DNA from 2 places in the Arthrobacter sp. AB6 genome. Region 2 is predicted to be linked to the other one. Evidence: predicted binding sites of a transcription regulator. Region 2 holds the regulator's gene; the other holds the start of a gene.

Region 1 (3,398 bases), on a different contig from region 2:
CCACAGAGAACAGACCGCCTGGGTCGCGCCGGTTTGAAAGCGGCACGAACCAGGTAAGGGTGAAACGGTGGTGTAAGAGACCACCAGCTTCCCGGGTGACCGGGAAGGCTAGGTAAACCCCACCCGGAGCAAGGCCAGACAGGACACGTTTGAGGGCTGCCCGCCCGAGTGTCCGGGTAGGCCGCTGGAGGGCGCCGGCAACGGCGCTCGTAGATGGATGGCCGCTACTCCCGCACCGGCAACGGGGCGGGAGCACAGAACCCGGCGTATCGGTCAACCCATCCACCCATTCCGGTTTGACCTTGAGAGTTGTGTTGGGGATCCTGAACCGTGCCTGCAAATACTGACCCGCCCTCCGGATATGGAGCCGCCCAACCGCGAGGTTCCGCCCGTGGACGTCAGGCCGTTGCCCTGGCCGGGTTCCTTGCGCTCTCCGCTGCCGCCTGGGCCCTGGCCTCGGTCCCCATTATCCTGAATTCCGGCGGCTGGTTCGCGGGGTCGGTCAAGGCTCCCTGGATGCCGCCGGGCTGGATGTTCAGGAGCATGTGGACGCTGCTCTACGTCGGGGTTGCGGTTGCCGCCTGGCTCGTCTGGCGCAAAGGCGAGCTGAGGGGAGGCGCCCTGGCCGGGTACCTTCTCCAGCTGGTGCTCAACGCCGCGTGGCCGCTGGCCTTCTTCGGGCTCTTCCCGGTGTTTGGAGCAGCCGCACTCTGGGCTGCTTTCCTGGTGATTGCCGGACTGGCGGCCTCACTTGCCTACCTCGTCGTGCGGTTCGGTCCGGTGAGCCCGGCTGCCGGCCTCCTGCTGCTGCCCTATTTTTCGTGGGTGGTATTCTCGGCCAGCCTCAATCTCTATTCGGCCATCCACAACTGAGGCCCCGGACGCAAGGCCCCTTCCCTGTGAGTGATTTCACGTGGTTCCGGCCTGTTCGGGGAGACCGGCCAACTTAGAATGGAGACCGGACGCAGGAGTTCTTCCGCCCGGGTTGTGTTCGCAGCCGGCGGTTTTTCTTTGCACGCGATCCAGGCGCCTGGGGGCCGACCCCTGCAGGCGCGGGTGCCCCTGCACAGCATGTGGTGGCCGACATCCGTGTACGAGGACGTACACGGCTGAACCGAGGAAGGTATTTCTGTGAGCCAGACGTCAGATTCTTGTCTTGATACGTGGATGGGCCGGGAGGCCCTCGCCGAGGCCATGATTCCGGTGATCGGCCGGCTGTACCGCGAAAACAACGTGGTCACCAGCATCCATGGCCGGAGTTTGATCAACAAGTCCACCATGAACATCCTCAAGGCGCACCGTTTTGCGCGCCGGATGAGCAAGGACGAGCTGCTCCTGGAGGAGACCGCGCCGCTGCTGAACACCCTTGCCGGACTGGAGCTCGGTGCTGCTGCGATCGACATCGCCCGGCTGAACCAGAAGTTCAAGGAGGAGGGCAGCGGCGCCACGCTGGAAGAATTCCTCCGCGCGGAACTTGCCGACGTTGTGGGCAAGCGTGGCGGCGATGACCGCACCAGCACCGACGTGGTGCTCTACGGCTTTGGCCGGATCGGCCGGCTCCTTGCCCGCCTCCTCATCGAAAAGGCCGGTGGCGGCCACGGCCTCCGCCTGCGCGCCATCGTGGTCCGCAAGGGCGCCGACAACGATCTTTCGAAGCGCGCCAGCCTCCTGCGCCGCGACTCCGTCCACGGGTCCTTCGAAGGGACCATCAGGATCGACGAGGAAGCCAACACCATCACGGCCAACGGCGTGCAGGTCCAGGTCATCTACTCGGACAACCCCGCCACCATCGACTACACCGCCTTCGGCATCAACAATGCCCTCGTGGTGGACAACACCGGCCGCTGGCGTGACCGGGAAGGACTGTCCCAGCACCTGCAGAGCAAGGGCGTGGCACGGGTTCTCCTGACAGCCCCGGGCAAGGGCGACCTGAAGAACATCGTCCACGGCATCAACCACGGCACCATCGAGGACACTGACCAGATCGTGTCCGCCGCGTCCTGCACCACCAACGCCATCACGCCGGTCCTGAAGGCCATCAACGACAAGTTCGGCGTCGTGCACGGCCATGTGGAGACCGTGCACTCCTTCACCAACGACCAGAACCTGATCGACAACTTCCACAAGGGTGACCGACGCGGCCGCTCGGCGGCCCTGAACATGGTGATCACGGAGACCGGTGCCGCGAAGGCCGTGGCCAAGGCCCTTCCCGAACTCCTGGGCAAGCTGACGGGCAGCTCCATCCGGGTCCCCACCCCGGATGTTTCCCTCGCCATCCTGAACCTGAGCCTGGAAAACGGGACCACCAAGGACGAGATCAACAACTACCTCCGCGAGATGTCCCTGCACTCGGACATGCGCAAGCAGATCGACTACATCGACTCACCCGAAGTTGTCTCCACTGACTTCGTCGGTTCCCGCCGCGCAGGCATCGTGGACGGCCTGGCCACTGTGTCCACGGACAAAAACGTTGTCCTCTACGTCTGGTATGACAACGAGTTCGGCTACAGCTGCCAGGTGGTCCGTGTGATGGAGGAAATGGCAGGGGTAAACCCGCCATCCTTCCCCGCAAAGGAATCGGCGGCGGCCCTCGCAGCGATCGCTGTTTAGGCCCCGGCCGCCGGTCCCGCGATTTCCCGGCTGATTCCGCTGGAATCGGCCGGGAAACGGGACCACACTGGTGGCATGGACAAAGATTCGACACTTCAGCACGAAACAACCCTTGAGCACGCCCTCGACGTCGCCAAAGCCAACCATAAAGAGGCTGTCAGGCTGCTTGAGGGCGCCCGCGCCGCCTACAAAACGGGCGACGTCGGCGAGGACCGGGTGCGCCAGCTGGAAGGACTGCTGGCAATCGCCGAGGAGGACCTGCGGAGGGTGATGCGGGAGCAGTAACCCCCGCGCGAACACTTCCACCAAAGCTGCCCACCTGCCCTCCACACTGTGGAAAACACCGGGAAGACCCAGGGGGTGTTCTAGGCTCTTCTGGTGCATGATGTCGGCGGAGGCGGCGGATCCCCATGACTGTGAGCTGGTCCGCCTACCGCCGTGCCCGCCGTCGCTCACGGCAGGCCTGGGGCATCCTGGCAGTGGCCGCCGTCGTTGCACTGGCGGCACTGTCCTGGTTCTTTACTGCCGGCCAGTTTGCGTTGACGGAGCCCGCCGCTTCCGGCCCCACCGAAGCTCCGGTGTTCGACCCCGACTGGATGAAGCCTGTTGTGCCGGTGCATCCCGTGCCCTCCGGTACTGCCATCACCGCGCTGGAACGGCTTTCCGTCAAGGGCCGGGCCGCGAAGGACAACTATGACCGCGAAGCGTTCGGCCAGGCGTGGCTTGACGTGGACCGGAACGGGTGCGACACCCGCAACGACATGCTCAGGCGTGACCTTACCGCAGTG
Region 2 (3,398 bases):
TAGGCCCAGCAGCGCATCAGGTCCAGCTCTTCGGCGTCGGCCATGGCCCGGACGGCAACGGCCTTGGCGGAGCCGTGCAGGATGTCCCCCACCAGCCGGCCCGTATACATGCCGTCATGTATTTCGCCCACCGTTCCCAGGGCCCCGGTCAGGCCCAGCCGGGTGGAAATCACGGTGGCCACTTCGATGGGCGTGGCGGTCACCAGCCACACCCGGCGGCCAACCCGCAGGTGCTGCTCCGCCAAGGCTTTGGCGCCGGGCCAGATCCTCGAGGCGATCATCTCGTCGTAGACCTCTTCGCCCAAGGCTTTCACGTCGTCGACCGTGATCCCCGCGGCCAGGGTCAACGCGGAGTCGCGCACCGCATGGACATCGTCGATGTTCTCGCCGCGGGCCACGAACTTGAACTGCTTCCAGGCAAAGCCGGCTGCCTGGGTCATGGTGAAGGCGCCGCGCTGGTGCATCTTCCGTGCAACGTGGAAAAGGCTGGCGCCGCGCATCAGGGTGTTGTCCACATCGAAGAACGCCGCCTCGCCGGGCTGCGGCGCAGCAACCGGCTTGGTGACTACGGCGACGTACTTCTCCTCGGGCATGGACTCGAGTCTAGTCAATCCACTGTTGATTCCACTGCGCTCCAGCGCTGGACGTCGCCGCGCCCGGGCAACGGGGATACCGTTAAGGCATGGCCACACCCCGCGTCCTCCTCATCACCAAAGAAGACTGCCACCTTTGCGAAGACGCGCGCGACGCCGTCGGGCGGGTTACGGCCTCCCTGGGACTTGAGTGGAACGAGGAGTTGGTGGACCACCAGCCGGAACTACGTGAGCGCTACGCGGAGGAAATCCCCGTGGTGCTGGTGGATGGCGTGCAGCGCGATTTCTGGAAGATTGACGAAGCCCGCCTTGAACGCGTGCTCCGGCAGGCAATGGCGCAGTAGGGGAGCAGCTCCTGTGATGGCGCGGGCACCGGCGTCACCTGCTTTGTTGGCAATGCTGATGGGGCTCTAGAGTGGAGTCACAACGCAATGCGAGGGAGGAGCTGGTGGCTTCGCTGGATTCAACTCCCCAGGCTGTTCCGGACCTGCCGGGAGCCACGGGCACGGCAGCCAAGCAGATTCCGCCGGCTGCGGTGGCGCGGCTGACCCTCTACCTGCGCGCCCTCAACACCCTGCTCGCCGAGGGGGTGGAGCGGGTCTCCTCAGAATCCCTCGCCGAGGCTTCTGGCGTCAGCTCCGCAACCCTGCGCAAGGACCTCTCCCACGTTGGTTCGTATGGAACCCGCGGTGTGGGCTACGAGGTGCAGTACCTTAGCCGGCACATCGCCGCCGCCCTGGGACTTACGCACGACTGGAAAGTGGCGATTGTGGGTGCCGGCAACCTGGGCAAGGCCCTGGCCCGGTACGGCGGCTTTGAATCCCGCGGCTTCGACGTAGTTGCCATTTTTGACGCGGACCAGATGGTGGTGGGCAACGAAGTGGGCTGGCTGCGGGTCAGCGATGTGGCGGACCTGGAAACCGTGTTGCACCGGACCGGGGCCAACATGGTGGTGCTGGCACTGCCGGCCGCCGTGGCCCAGGACGTTTGCGACCGGGTGGTGGCGGCCGGCGTCCGCAGTATCCTGAGCTTCGCGCCCGTGATGCTCCAGGTGCCGGAGGGGGTCAACCTCCGCAAAGTGGACATGGCAACGGAGCTGCAGATCCTGGCCTACCACGCACAGCGGGCGCAGGCCCCGGGGCAGACCGCCTAGCTTCCTTCGCGGTTCTGGCTGCTTCGGGGACCCACGCCCGCAGGGTGGTTTGTGCCCGGACTACCGGCCGTAGGGGTTGCCCATGTTGCCGCCGTACGGATTGGCAAACGGCTGCTGCTTCCGGAAATACGGAGCTGCCGCCGGAAGGTAGAGCAGCACAATGGCCGCGATTCCCAACAGCGTGCCGATGGTTGCGAAACTGGGAGGGCCGAAGAGGCCGAGGACGGAAAGTGCCGCAAAGACGGTGCCCAGGACGCGTGCCCAGTTCTTGCCCTTGCGGACAAAGAATGCCACCAGCAGGTACAGTGCCAGGCCGATGATGGTGAAAACCACCAGGGTGCCGGCGATGACGCCCTTCATATCCTCGTACGTGACCTCCGCGCCGGTGCCCTGGACCTGGCTGTCGAAGACATCGCGGAACCGGGGATCATCCAGCGTGGCGAGGCCGGCAAGCGCCGAGACAACGAAAATGGCGGCCGAGGCGATCAGCAGCCAGAACGAAATGTTGACCAGCTGGGGAACGCCCGTGCTTCCGGACGGCTGCGGCTGCTCCGACGGGTATTGCGCGTAGGGCGACTGCCCAAACGGCTGCTGCCCGTAGCCCGGAGCCCCCGGCGGGTTCTGTCCGTACTGCGGCGGGTTCTGCCCGTACTGGGGTACGCCGGACTGCTGCCCGTACTGGGGTGCGTTCTGTCCGTACTGGGGTGCGCCGGACTGCTGGCCGGACTGCTGGCCGGACTGCTGCCCGTACTGGGGTGCGTTCTGTCCGTACTGGGGTGCGCCGGACTGCGGGGCGTTCTGGCCGTAGCGCGGACCCTGCGTGCCAGGCCCGGACTCGGGATCGTTCGGAACGGGAGGCGGGACAGGGGGAGTACTCATGAGCGTTCCTTTTGCATGTCGGGTTCCAGGGAGGCTGCAGGGAATAGACCTGTGCCCTACCCCCAGCATGGCTTAAGTCCACCGTACCCCCGGGCGGACGGCTTGTGGGTCATTCGGAAGAGGTATTCCCGCGCCGTCCTGCTGCGGCAAAGAAGGCCTGGGAACGGGGCAGCCAGAGAAGGACCGTAGCGGCCAGGCTGATGAGGGAGGCAGCCCAGTTGCCCGCCTGGCCCACGCCCATGGCCCCGTTGGCAACGGCCAGGACCAGGGTGATGCCGGTGAGGGCCGTCAGGCCCAGCCGTGCCCGGCGCTTCCCCTCTTTCATGGCGAGGGCGAACACGATCTGGGCTGCCCCCACGCCGGCCGCCAGCACCATGAGCAGCAGCACCAGGGTCGCGGCTCCCGGCGCAGCAACAAAGAGCACCAGGGACGCGAGCATGCCGAGGATTCCTCCCAGCAAGCCCAGCATGCCGCCCATGAACCAAATCCAGAACGAGACCTTGAGTCCGGTGGGAAGGCCCGCCACCGCGAACATCCGGGTGAAACCGGTCCGGGGCGCGCTGGGAAAGTTGCTCATGGCCCTCACTGTAAACCCCTCCGGCGAGGGGGAGGGGAGCGGGGAACCTAACGGGGAACTTAAAAGGAGGCACCCCGGCACCGGACTGCGGAAGTCCAGTGCCGGGGTACCGGCAGGAAAGGCGATTTACGCTGCGGGAGCGATGAACGCCAGTTCCAGGTTGATGGCGACCTTGTCGCTCACCAGGACGCCGCCG

What was found. The regulator Rex, encoded in region 2, represses fermentation and respiration genes when NADH is low (regulators of the CRP and FNR family bind a similar motif). The targets are predictions, from matches to a motif close to CTTGTGAANNNNTTCACAAG.
Region 1: a site for Rex is predicted at 897-916, ahead of Q9R30_RS02190 (glyceraldehyde-3-phosphate dehydrogenase). Genes of this name have one in related genera too.

Annotation. Positions count from the first base shown of each region.
Region 1 is NZ_JAUZVL010000002.1:166,054-169,451, reverse strand. It holds RNA gene rnpB (RNase P RNA component class A) at 1-285, shown strand, start outside; gene Q9R30_RS02195 (TspO/MBR family protein) at 331-873, shown strand; gene Q9R30_RS02190 (glyceraldehyde-3-phosphate dehydrogenase) at 1,132-2,610, shown strand; gene Q9R30_RS02185 (hypothetical protein) at 2,686-2,895, shown strand; gene Q9R30_RS02180 (HNH endonuclease family protein) at 3,021-3,398, shown strand, end outside.
Region 2 is NZ_JAUZVL010000001.1:213,325-216,722, reverse strand. It holds gene Q9R30_RS01000 (HAD family phosphatase) at 1-593, opposite strand, end outside; gene Q9R30_RS00995 (glutaredoxin family protein) at 683-937, shown strand; gene Q9R30_RS00990 (redox-sensing transcriptional repressor Rex) at 1,042-1,746, shown strand; gene Q9R30_RS00985 (hypothetical protein) at 1,807-2,625, opposite strand; gene Q9R30_RS00980 (hypothetical protein) at 2,735-3,202, opposite strand; gene Q9R30_RS00975 (YceI family protein) at 3,329-3,398, opposite strand, start outside.